Linked DNA regions of Hydrogenispora ethanolica. The protein of the gene in region 1 interacts with the protein of each later gene in a pairwise test. Links are inferred from orthologs where the notes say so. Each region holds a gene or a part of one and is shown on either strand. Other genes may lie near its edges.

Evidence for each region.
Region 2: the proteins of EDC14_RS24705 (region 1) and ileS interact in binary tests that used the Escherichia coli proteins (3 or more experiments, as listed by UniProt). The link is inferred for Hydrogenispora ethanolica from one-to-one orthologs.

Annotation. Positions count from the first base shown.
Region 1 is NZ_SLUN01000052.1:15,504-23,528, reverse strand. What follows is about bases 2,233-5,029. They hold EDC14_RS24705 (ABC transporter substrate-binding protein), read right to left. Parts: upstream 4,198-5,029; coding sequence 3,268-4,197; downstream 2,233-3,267. Other genes in these bases: EDC14_RS24700 (sigma-54-dependent transcriptional regulator), read right to left, coding at 4,529-5,029; EDC14_RS24710 (sugar ABC transporter ATP-binding protein), read right to left, coding at 2,233-3,193. In the rest of the region: EDC14_RS24720 (HEPN domain-containing protein), read right to left, coding at 1-334; EDC14_RS24715 (ABC transporter permease), read right to left, coding at 726-1,700; more of EDC14_RS24710, read right to left, coding at 1,697-2,232; more of EDC14_RS24700, read right to left, coding at 5,030-5,857; EDC14_RS24695 (sensor histidine kinase), read right to left, coding at 5,854-8,010. UniProt on the Escherichia coli protein: Part of the ABC transporter complex RbsABC involved in ribose import. Binds ribose. Also serves as the primary chemoreceptor for chemotaxis.
Region 2 is NZ_SLUN01000028.1:46,859-50,866, reverse strand. The notes cover bases 1-3,730. They hold ileS (isoleucine--tRNA ligase), read right to left. Parts: upstream 3,354-3,730; coding sequence 201-3,353; downstream 1-200. Other genes in these bases: speD (adenosylmethionine decarboxylase), read left to right, coding at 1-48. UniProt on the Escherichia coli protein: Catalyzes the attachment of isoleucine to tRNA(Ile). As IleRS can inadvertently accommodate and process structurally similar amino acids such as valine, to avoid such errors it has two additional distinct tRNA(Ile)-dependent editing activities.

The DNA.
Region 1 (8,025 bases):
CCAACAGATCCGTCACAAAATCCCAAATCTCATTGGCGGTGTCAATCACGTCCTCCGCTTCGGCCTCTTTGGGATTGACGGATAACAAGTATTCCAATTCCTCTTCGATCGAAGCGAAATCCGGTTCAATCTGCTGGCAAAGCTCGAACTGTTCCCGCAGGCGGGTCGGCGAGCGTTTTTCGTTGGCAATCAAGTAGGCCTGCAGCAGTTTTCCGACGCCCTGCTGGAGCAGTTGCAGACTCCGGGCCAAATCTTTGCCGCTTTCCTTCTCGGCCTGGGCCAAACATTGATCCGCCTCGTCAATCAAGACTTCAATGGTCGCAGAAATGGTCATCATCCCCCCATTGTTAATCCCTACATTATTCTGGAGCCATTCGCATTTCCCTGTCGCCATTCTTATTTTGAATGGGAGAAAATTTTCTTATACTCTCCGCTTGCACCCCCAGCCCCGGATCTTCCCAGGTCTCTTGCGAATGAACCTTTCCGGAAGATCGCTTCGCGAGTCCTTATAGCATATTGCAAAGCACCGTTTTTTAGCCCAGATCTTCGGGCCGCCGGATAGGGAAGCCAATACACTTGAACACCCGGGTAGCCTGCGACATATTTGCCTTGATTCTATCCGATGAAAAAGTTGAGCCAAAATCGCTCTCGCAAAGATATGGATAAAGGGCTGGCGCTTTCGCGACCAGCCCTTTCAGGATACCAAAACTTACGCCCGGATGAACTTATTTGGCCTTTCCTTTTCGGGTGCGGATTGCCACAGCCGCGGCCAGAACCAGGCCTTTGACAATCATTTGGCTATAGGGGTTGACGTTCATCAGATTCAGTCCATTATTCAAGACGTTGATAATCAGGGCGCCGATCAGGGTTCCGGCGATGGTGCCCTCGCCGCCGCTGATGCTCGCCCCGCCCAACACCACCGCGGCGATGGCGTCCATTTCAAAACCGGTACCGGCCAACGGCTGGCCGGAATTAAGGCGCGAAGCCAGGATCAAGCCGCTGATGGCCGAGGCCAAGCCGCACAACATATAGACCAGAATCTTGGTCCGGTTGACGTTGATCCCCGAAAGATGTACCGCTTCTTCATTGCCGCCCAAACCATAGATATACCGCCCGATCTTCATCTGGGTCAGCAGAATATATCCCAAGACATACACCACGATCATCACAATGGCCGGCACCGGGATCGGGCCCAGATACCCTCTTCCCAAAAAGACAAAGGATTCGGGAAGGTTGGAGATGGGATAGCCATTGGTGTAAACCAGCGCGATACCACGGGCGGCGGTCATCATAGCCAGCGTCGTGATGATCGGCGGGACTTTGAACCGGGTAATGGTCAAACCGTTGATCAGGCCGGCGACAATCCCAATCGCCAGTCCGGCGAGGATCCCCACCCAGAGACTATGCCCATTCACCATCAGGCTCGCGGCCACGGTTCCGGATAAGGCCACGATGGAACCGACCGACAGATCGATCCCGCCGGTGAGAATGACCAGCGTCATACCCACGGCAATGATGGCGTTCAAGGAGACCTGACGGGCGATGTTGATCAGGTTGGAAAAGGTGAAAAAGAAATCGCTGATAAAGGAGATGGCGATGCACATGAGGAGCAGGCCCAATAGCGCCCCGGCTTCCCTTTTTTCCAGCAAACCTTTGAGATTCTTGACGCCCTTTTCAAAAGCCACATTGGGTTGGTTCATATCTTTTCGCCTCCAGTTGCATAGGTTAATATCTGCTGTTCCGTGGTCTGCCCGCCGGGGAGCATCGCTTTGACTCTGCCTTCATGCATCACATAGATCCGGTCGCTCATCCCGATGATCTCCGGCAGCTCCGAGGAGATGAGAATCACCGCGATTCCCTGTTCCGCCAGGTGATTGATGATCTGATAGATCTCCCGTTTCGCTCCCACGTCCACGCCCCGGGTCGGCTCATCCAGAAACAGGATCTTGCTCCCGACAAACAGCCATTTGGCGAGGACCACCTTTTGCTGATTGCCGCCGCTCAAATTGACGACTTGCTGTTTGGGGCCGGGGGTCTTGATCCGCAAATCCCGCACATAATGATCGACGGTCTCCCGTTCCTTGGACCAGTGAAAGAAACAGCCGTTCATGATCTCTTCCAGTGCGGCGAAGGTCAGGTTCTCGCTGACGCTCATCTTGAGGACCAGTCCTTGCAGCTTGCGGTCTTCCGGGACCAAGCCGATGCCGGCCTCGATCGCGTCTTTCGGACATTTGAAATGGACTTTTTTGCCAAAAACCTCGATCTCCCCGACCGCCACGGGATCGACGCCAAAGACCGCCCGGGCGAATTCGGTGCGGCCGGCACCGACCAGGCCGGAGATTCCGACCACCTCGCCACGGTGAAACTCCATGCTGACATCGCGCAGCTTGGAATTGGAGAGATGCCTGACCGACAGGGCAATCTCCCCGGCCGTGCAGGTCCGTTTGGGAAATTCATCCTGAAAATCCCGGCCGACCATCATCGCAATCAGCTTTTTCCGGTCCGCCTCTCGGGTGATCAAGCTGCCCACGGTGCAACCGTCCCGCATCACGGTAACCCGGTCGGAGATGATGAACAACTCTTCCAGCCGGTGCGATATATAAATCGTGGTAACGTCTTTCTGCTTCAGGGAATTGATAATCCGGAAAAGATTTTCGATCTCATGCTGCGTGAGCGTGGCGGTGGGCTCATCCATGATGATCACATCGGCATTGACGGACAACGCCTTGGCGATCTCCACCATTTGTTGATAGGCGACGCTCAGCTTGTAAATGGGGGTTTTGACATCCAGATCTATATCCAGCTCTTGCAACAGAGCTTCCGTATCCCGATATAATTTTGGCCAATCGATAAAACCTTTGAGCGAACGGCCGGGCTCCCGGCCCAGATAAACGTTTTCAGCCACACTCAGATGCGGGATCAAGTTAAATTCCTGATGGATAATGCTAATCCCAAGTTCTTGGGCGTGTTGCGGCGATTTGATCTGTACTTTTTTGCCGTTCAAAATAATGGTTCCGTGATCCGGCCGGATGACTCCGGAGATCACTTTCATCAAGGTTGATTTGCCGGCTCCGTTCTCGCCGACCAGAGCCAACACTTCCCCGCGTTTCACATCCAACGAGACATTATTTAAGGCCCGGACGCCGGGAAAGTCTTTGACGATCTTCTCCAGCATTAGAATTGTATCTGACATCATTCAACCTCCTCGGGCTGATTGGAAAGGGCGCGGGAAGTTGCCCGCCGCGCCCTTTGCGACCTTAACCTGTCTTACCAGCTGAATCCTTTGGCATTCTCTTTGGTGATCAATTCCGATTTCACTTTAATCTCAGCCGGCACTTTCTGACCCTTCAACACTTTGAAGGCGACCTGCACGCCCTGGCGGCCAATCTCGGCGGGGAATTGCGAGGCGGTCGCGGCCAGAGCTTTTCCTTTCAAAATGGCTTCGACAGCGTTGGGGGAGCCGTCCACGCCGAGGATGAACATCTCGTTTTGTCTCCCGGCGGTCTCTACCGCGGCCAAAGCGCCGAGCGCGGTCGGGTCATTGATGCCGAACACCGCGTCGATCTTCTGGTGCGCCTGAAGGATATTCTCCATGACTTCCATGGATTTGGTCTCATTGGTTTCGCCGTTCTGCTCGGCCACGACTTTGATGCCCGGATACTTCTTGATTACATCTTTAAAGCCTTGGACCCGCTGCATTACCGAGGTGATCGGGGTGCCGTTGATGATAACGATGTTTCCTTTGCCTTTCAACCGTTTTACCAGGTACTCGCCGTCGAGCTTGCCCGCCAGGTAATTGTCGGTGGCGATGAAGCTGGTGACTTTGCCGCCTTCGGCGTTGACGTCCAGCGTGATCACGGGAATCTTGGCTTTGTTGGCAGCGACGACTGCCGGAGCGATCGCTTTGGAATCGACGGCGTTCAATAACAAGATATCGATCTTCTGCTGGATCATGTCTTCAACGTCAGAAATCTGTTTGGAGAGGTTGAACTGGGAATCGCCAACGATCAGTTTGGCGTTGGGATCCATCTTTTTCAATTCAGCCCGAATATTCTTTTCCATCGCTACAAAGAACGGATTGTTCATGGTCATGAAGGTAACACCGAAGACCCGCTGTTTGGCGGCGAAGCTCACCGTGGAAACCGACGCCAGGACGAGCGCAAATACGAGCAACAACACAACTGATCTCTTTCTCATGGATAATCGTTCCTCCCTAATGTTTTTCAGTGTCTGGCCAGACAATTTTATATATAAGCAAAATTCATGCCAACGGCTTCGAAACATCGCCGTTCCTTTCCTTAACAAACTGAAACAACTTTGTTTCGCGATCCATTCGGTAACATGGTTGTTACCCAAAGTTACATTTTGTAACTTTTGTAGGCTCCGCCACGCTCGAGATGAAGCTCCGGGGGTTATCCACAATCCCCATTTGCAAAATGAAAATGCCACGGGGATCAACGTTACACCAATCATGGAACGGTCCTCGTGGCATTCCGCTTCAACCTCGGCTTCGGCCGAGCAAACCACCTTACAGCAATCCGTACTTCGCCATCTTTTCGTATAAAGATTTTCGGCTGATCTCCAGAATCTCGGCCGCCCGGGTCTTATTCCAGCGGGCCATCTCCAACGCGGCCTGGATCTTCTCCTGTTCTTGCTTGTCTGTCAATTTCAACGACATCTGGGCCGTTTCAACGGCTGGCGGCGGATTCTCTTCCAGGTTCAACTGTTCTTCGAGATTGAAGCCTTTCTCCCCCAGGACCACGATGCGCTCGACGATATTCCGCAATTCCCTGACGTTGCCGGGCCAATGATAATTCTTGAGCATCTCCAGCCACTGCGGCGGGATGCTTTTCATGGGTTTGCTATATTCCTCGCTGTATTTCAGCAAAAAGTGTTTGACCAGCAACGGAACATCCTCTTTGCGCTCGCGCAGCGCGGGCATTAACAACGGCACGACGTTGAGCCGGTAATACAGATCCTCCCGGAAGGAACCGGCGTTTACCGCTTCCAGCAGATCTTTGTTGGTAGCGGCGATGATCCGGACATTGATTTTCACGGAATTGACCGCGCCGAGGCGGACCAATTCCCTTTCTTCCAGCACCCGCAATATCTTGGCCTGGGTGGCTAGGTTCATATCACCGATCTCATCCAAAAAGAGCGTGCCGCCGTCGGCCTGTTCGAACTTGCCGATACGCCGGGCAACCGCGCCGGTGAAGGCCCCTTTCTCGTAGCCGAACAGCTCGCTCTCGAGCAGGTTCTCGGGGATCGCGGCGCAATTAATCCCGATGAACGGCCGCTCTTTCCGGGGACCTTCCCGGTGAATGGCCCGGGCCACCAGTTCCTTGCCGGTGCCGCTCTCTCCCATGATCAGCACGGTCGCTTCGCTCGCGATGACTTTGGCGAGAGTCTGAAACAACCGTTTCATCGCCGGACTCTGCCCGATGATCCCTTCATAGGGTCCCGACGAGGAACTGGTTGCCGCCGCCGCGGGCGGCTTCAGATTTTCCGTGATTACGTTGCGTAAATTGCTGATCACAAACGGTTTGGTGATATAGTCCTTGGCGCCATACTTCATGGCCTGGACCGCGCTTTCGATAGTGCCGTAGCCGGTGACCATGACCACCGGCAACTGCTCATGGAGGGCCTTGATCCGCTTGAGCGTCTCAATGCCGTCCAGGCCCGGCATCTTAATGTCCAGTAACACAAGGTCTACCGGTTTCTCTTGAACGAGTTGGATCGCTTGCCAGCCGTCTCCGGCGGTCAGATTGGCGTATCCATCCCGGGCTAAAATTTCACAAAGGCTTTCGCGCATTCCCGCCTCGTCATCCACTACCAAAATTACCCGACGTCCCGTCATGAAAGCGCACTACTCCTTTCCTCACTGGCGATCTTCTTCAGACGGACGGTGAAGGTCGAACCCTTTCCTTCCGTGCTTTTCACATCAATGGTTCCGAAATGTTCCTGAATGATTCCGTAGCTGACGGACAATCCCAAGCCGGTCCCTTCGCCGACCTCCTTGGTGGTGAAGAACGGATCGAAGATCCGGCTGAGATGCTCTTTGGGGATGCCCCGTCCCGAGTCACAGAAGGCCAGATCAAAGCCTTGCCCGTCCCCGCTCTCGGCCAGCCGCACCGCCAACCGGCCGCCGCCCGGCATGGACTGGACCGCATTCAGGATGATATTCAGGAAGACCTGTTTCAGGCGGCTTTTGTCAGCCATCACCCAGGCCTCATCCAAGCCGTAATCCCGTTCCAAAACGATATTCTCCTTGCGCAGCTTGAACTCCACCAGATCCACGGTCTCCTCGATAATCTCCGGGAGATTGACCGGCTTGAAGCGGGTCTCGGACTGGCGGGAGAACTCCAGCAGGCGCTGGATGATTCCGGCGATCCGTTCGGTCTCCGACCCGATCTTCTTCAGGTAGGAATCGAGCTTCTCATCCTGAGTATCCATGCGGCAGACTTCGATATAATTCAGGATGATCCCGAGCGGATTATTGACCTCATGGGCCAGTCCGGCGTCCAGGTTGCCGATGGAGGCGAGCCGCTGGGAGATGGCCAGCTTTTCCTCGAGATTCACCCGGGAAGTAATATCCTCGATGATCATCACCACGCCGGCCGAGGACTGCTCCACATCCTCCAGCGGCGAGAAGCGGATGTTGGCGACGATCTTCCGCGTCCCGATCTTGCAATGGACTTTGGTCAGGATCTGGGTCTCGTGCGTCTCGATGACCCGCAGCAAATGCTTGTGGAGCAACGCGCCGTCCCCCAATTCCAGGAGATCTTCCAGGCTCCTGCCCACCAGCCGCTCGCGGGACTCGCCGAGCCATTTCTCAAATTCCAAATTGACCACGGTAATCCGGAAACCGCTGTCGACCACCACCAGGCTCATGGTCATGCTATCGACAATATTGGAAATATACTCTTTCATCTCGAAGAGATTCCGGTTGGCGTCCTCCAGTTGGCTCCGGCTCTCCTGGAGCGAGGTGGTCATCTGGTTGAACTCCGAAGCCAGGAGCCCGATCTCGTCCGAGCTTTCGACGGTGATCTTCTGGCCCAGATCGCCCCGGCCGATGGCTTGGACCGCGTTGACCAGCCGCAGGAGCGGTCCGACCGTCCGGCCGGACCAGAAATAGATGAGGACGAGCGCGATCAGCATCGCTCCCACCGCCACTCCGATCAGGATCCTGGCGGTCTCGTTGATCTTCTGGAGCGTTTTCAGGTAGGAGACCCCCACCGCCACGTAGTACTGGTCGTTGCCCTCGGCGTAGATGGGCGAGAATATGAAACTGTAGGGGGTCTTCTGAATCTTGATCTGAATCGGGTGCGCCAGATCCGAATGGGCCATCTCCGTCACTGGAAATCTGGCAATGGTCCCGTCCAAGAAACGGTTGTTCCGGAAAAAAGCCACCTCGGTTCCATTCACTCCGGAAACCTCTTTCAAGAAATTGGCGTCCAGATACTTGGTCAGGATCAGGTATCCCAAGAGCCGGTCGCGTTTTTGGATGGTGGAGGTGGATTGGAGGATGAACCGGCCACCCTGCAACAAATAACGGGTTCCGTCCCGCCGCGGCGCGCGGACGGGACTCGCGGCCGCATCCGCCGGCACGGCGGCCCCGGACGAGGCGTCCCTGGCCAATAGTTTATTATAGGCATCCCGCACTTCGATGTTGTCCACGTTCAGGCCGATCTTCAACTTCGTCAGATCCACGGACAACGAGTTTTGGACCGTGGCATACCCTTCCGGCGTCAGATACTTGTGATAGCGGAACAGGACGTTAGTGTACATCACCAGATTGTCGGTCTTGGCGTATTTCCGGCCGCGTTCCGCATACTGGGCCTCGATGGATTGGAGTTCCCGGATGATTCGGGCGGTCGACTCCCGGATCCGTTCGTGGGCATCCTTTTCATTTTGGGAAAAAACCAGCCGGGTGGCTGCGAAAGTGGAGACCAGCATCGGCAAAAGTACAATGGTCACGCCCAACAGCATCACTTTGGACCGAAATTTCATCTCAGCCATCCTCCC
Region 2 (4,008 bases), on another replicon or contig:
GTCCGGCGCGGTCTGCCAGATGAAGAGTTCGCGGTAAACGCTTCTTAATCTCGCAATGAACCGAAATACGATCAAGCGACACCTGGTATTCCCAGGTGTCGCTTTTTTGGATGCGTTCAAGAATCAGCTATGGAACTACCGAACACACCGGAAAGAGGCCGAACCAACCGGCCTCTTTCCCAATTTTGATGACCTCTTTCCTACGCTTGCGCTTGCCGTTCCACCCGGATCTCCGCCGGATGGCCGTTGATATCCCATTTTTCAAACTTGCCGGTCGCCGCCGGCTGCCGCTCGAGCACCAAGGCCAGCGTCTCCGCCATGACATACTCCCGGAAATGCTCCATGGCCGCGGCCACCTCGTCGTCACTGACAAAGCTCAGCCGGATCCGGTCGGTCATCTCCAGTCCTTGAGTCTTGCGCATATTTTGCACTTTGGAAACGACCTCCCGGGCCAGGCCTTCCTCGATCAAAGCCTGATCCAACTGCAAGTTGAGCACGATATAGCGGCCGTGATCCATCTCCACCGCGAAGCCTTCCCGATCCTGGACCCGCACTTCCAGATCCTCCTGGCCCAGGATCACTTCCGTACCGTTGGCATCGAGCTTGATCACTCCGCTACCGCGCAACTCCTTGACGAGCGTCGCCGCGTCGCTCTTCCCCAGCGCCGCGCCGATGGCTCCGAGCAGCTTGCCGTATTTCGGCCCCAACACCGGGAAGTTGGGTTTCACCGTATAGACCACATAAGCGTCGGGGGCGTCGATGAACTCCAGCGTCTTGAGGTTCAGCTCTTCCTTGACCAGCTCCGCCATAGGCGTCAACTCGGACTGGTGTTTCCGGTCCACCAGCATCGTCGCGAGCGGCTGCCGCACCTTGATCTGGACCTTGTTCCGGGCGGCCCGGCCCAGCGAGACCAGATCGATCACCAAGCCCATATGCTCTTCCAGCGTCTTGTCGATCAGCGAAAGGTTCGCCTCGGGATACAGCTCCAAGTGAACCGAATCTTTGGCGCCCGGCGCGCCTTGGATCAGATTGCGGTAAATCTCGTCGGCCAGGAACGGCGCGAACGGCGCCATCAATTTGACCACCGCCAGCAATACTTCCCAGAGCGTCCGGTAAACCGCCTGCTTATCGCGGTCCATCGCCGACGCCCAGAAACGGTCCCGGGTCCGCCGCACATACCAGTTGGAGACCTCGTCGATGAGGAAGCTCTGGATCGCCCGGACCACCCGGGTCAGGTCGTACTCCTTCATATCCTCCCGGACTTCCGCAATCAGCGAATTCAGCTTGGAGAGGATCCAGCGGTCGATCTCCGGCCGCTCCGCTTCGGGAATCCGGTAACTGGCCGGATCGGCCCCGTCAATGTTGGCGTATAAGGTAAAGAACGAATAGACATTCTGAAGCGTCCCGAAGAACTTGGCCGAAACGTCCTTCAAGCCGTCCTCGTCGAAGCGGGTCGGCGTCCAGGGCGGCGAAACCGCCAGCAGGTACCAGCGGGTGGCGTCGGCGCCGTACTTCTCCAGCATCTGCCATGGATCCACCGCGTTGCCGCGCGTCTTGGACATCTTTTGGCCGTTCTTGTCGAGCAGCAGGTCGTTGACGAGCACGTTCTTATAGGGCGGCTCGCCGAAGAGGAACGCCCCGATCGCCAGCAGCGAATAGAACCAGCCCCGGGTCTGGTCGATCCCCTCGCAGATAAAATCCGCCGGGAACAGCTGGTCGAAATCATCCTGGTGCTCGAAGGGGTAATGCCACTGTGCCACCGGCATCGAGCCCGAATCGAACCAGCAGTCGATCACCTCGGTGGTGCGGGTCATCCGGCCGCCGCATTCGCAGCGGAGATGGACATCGTCGATATAGGGCCGGTGCAGCTCGATGGCAGCCGGGTCGACCGGTTCGATGGCCCGTTCGGCCAGTTCTTGCCGGGATCCGACGCTGGTCAGTTTGTTACAGGTTTCGCAGCGCCAGATGTTGAGCGGCGTCCCCCAGTAGCGGTCCCGCGAGATCGCCCAGTCGATCATGTTCTCCAGCCAGTTGCCGAAGCGGCCCTTCCCGACATGCTCCGGGAACCAGTTTACTTTTTGGTTGGCGGCGATCAGCCGCTCTTTATATTTGGTGGTCGCGATATACCACGATTTCCGCGCGTAATAAAGCAGCGAGGTGTCGCAGCGCCAGCAATAGGGGTACGAGTGTGTCAGCCGCTCTTTGGAGAAGAGTTTCCCCTCGGCCTTCAGGTAGCGGGTAATGTCCTTATCGGCCTCCCGGACGAACCGTCCGGCCCACGGCGTGATGACGGCCGTGAATTTGCCCTCTTTGTCGACGGGCTGGAGCACCGGCAGATCATATTTCTTGCCCAACTGATAGTCGTCCTCGCCGAAGGCCGGAGCGATATGGACAATGCCCGTGCCATCCTCGGTGGAGACAAAATCGGCGCCATAAACTTTGAAAGCGGTCGCGGAATCAGTCCGGATGAACGGCAAAAACTGTTCGTACGCCCGGCCCAAGAGCGCCTCGCCTTTGAATTCCTCCAGGATCTCCGCTTCTTTGCCCAGGACGGCCTCGACCCGCTCCCGGACCAGGATATAGACGGCCTCGTCCTCGGGGCGGCGGGCCCGGACATAGGTGAATTCGGGATTGACCGCCAGGGCCACGTTGGACGGCAAGGTCCAGGGCGTGGTGGTCCAGACCAGGAAGTATTCGTCCGGCCGGTCGGCGGCTTTCATCCGGATATAAATCGAATCGATGGTCTCGTCCTTATAGCCCAGCGAGACCTCGTGGGAGGCCAGCGGCGTTCCGCAGCGCGGGCAGTAAGGCATGATCTTGTGGCCCTCGTAGATCATTCCTTCATCGAAGAAGCGTTTGAGGATCCACCAGACCGACTCGATATAGTTGTTATCGAGCGTGATATAGGGATGGTCCATGTCGATCCAGTAACCGATCCGCTCGGTCATCCGGCGCCATTCCCGCTCGTAGGTGAAGACGGACTCGCGGCATTTGGTGTTGAAGCCTTCGATGCCGTAAGCCTCGATCTGTTGTTTGGAGGAGAAGCCCAACTGCTTCTCGACTTCCAGCTCGACCGGAAGGCCGTGGGTATCCCAGCCGGCTTTGCGGTTCACTTGATACCCTTGCATGGTCTGATAACGGCAGACCGTATCCTTCAGGGTCCGGGCCAAAACATGGTGAATGCCGGGTTTGCCGTTGGCGGTCGGCGGTCCTTCGTAGAAAATAAACCGGGGCGCGCCCTCGCGCTCGCTCACGCTCCGTTCGATGATCTTTTCCGCTTGCCATTTTTGCAACATCGTTTCTTCCCGTTGGTTCACGGGAACTTTGGTCTCAACGTCCCAAAACTTGCCCATCGGATTACTCCTTTCAATCCTTTTGCTTCAATAACGCGCAAACCATAGGGTACAAATAAAAAACCCGCCCCTGTCAATAGGGACGAGTCACTTTACCCGTGGTACCACCCAGCTTGAAGAGTCAAACGCTCTTCCGCTCATTGCCGTTAACGGCGGCATCCCGGCCATTCCTACACGGTTCTAAAAGCTACCTTTCGGAACGCGGCTCCGGAGCGATCTTCCCGTTTCCCGGTCCAGCGCCGGCTCTCACCTACCCCGGCTCTCTGCAGCTTCCGTCTGAAACAGTACTCTTCTCCTTCAACGCCTTTGCAAGTCATGAAAATCATGCTAAAACATTCTAAGTATAATATATATTTCGGCGCCCGTCAACTTCCGTCGTCGGAGAATCCAGGGGTACGTCAAAGTCCCATCCATTCATTCTCCGCTGAGACGCTGAGAAAAATGAGAAAGGGTTGTTGATTTTATGCGACTAAACTCTGCGCCTTTGCGCCTCTGCGGGAGTAATAAATCGTAAAACTCACTTTCGTTTTATTTTTGACTTTGACGAGTCCGCGTCGGAGAATCCCGCCTCACGGGCCAAAACCACGTCGTTCGGACGGCGGACGCCCGGCCGACACGCTTCAAAGAATGCTCAGGCTTACCATTTAGAAGCGTT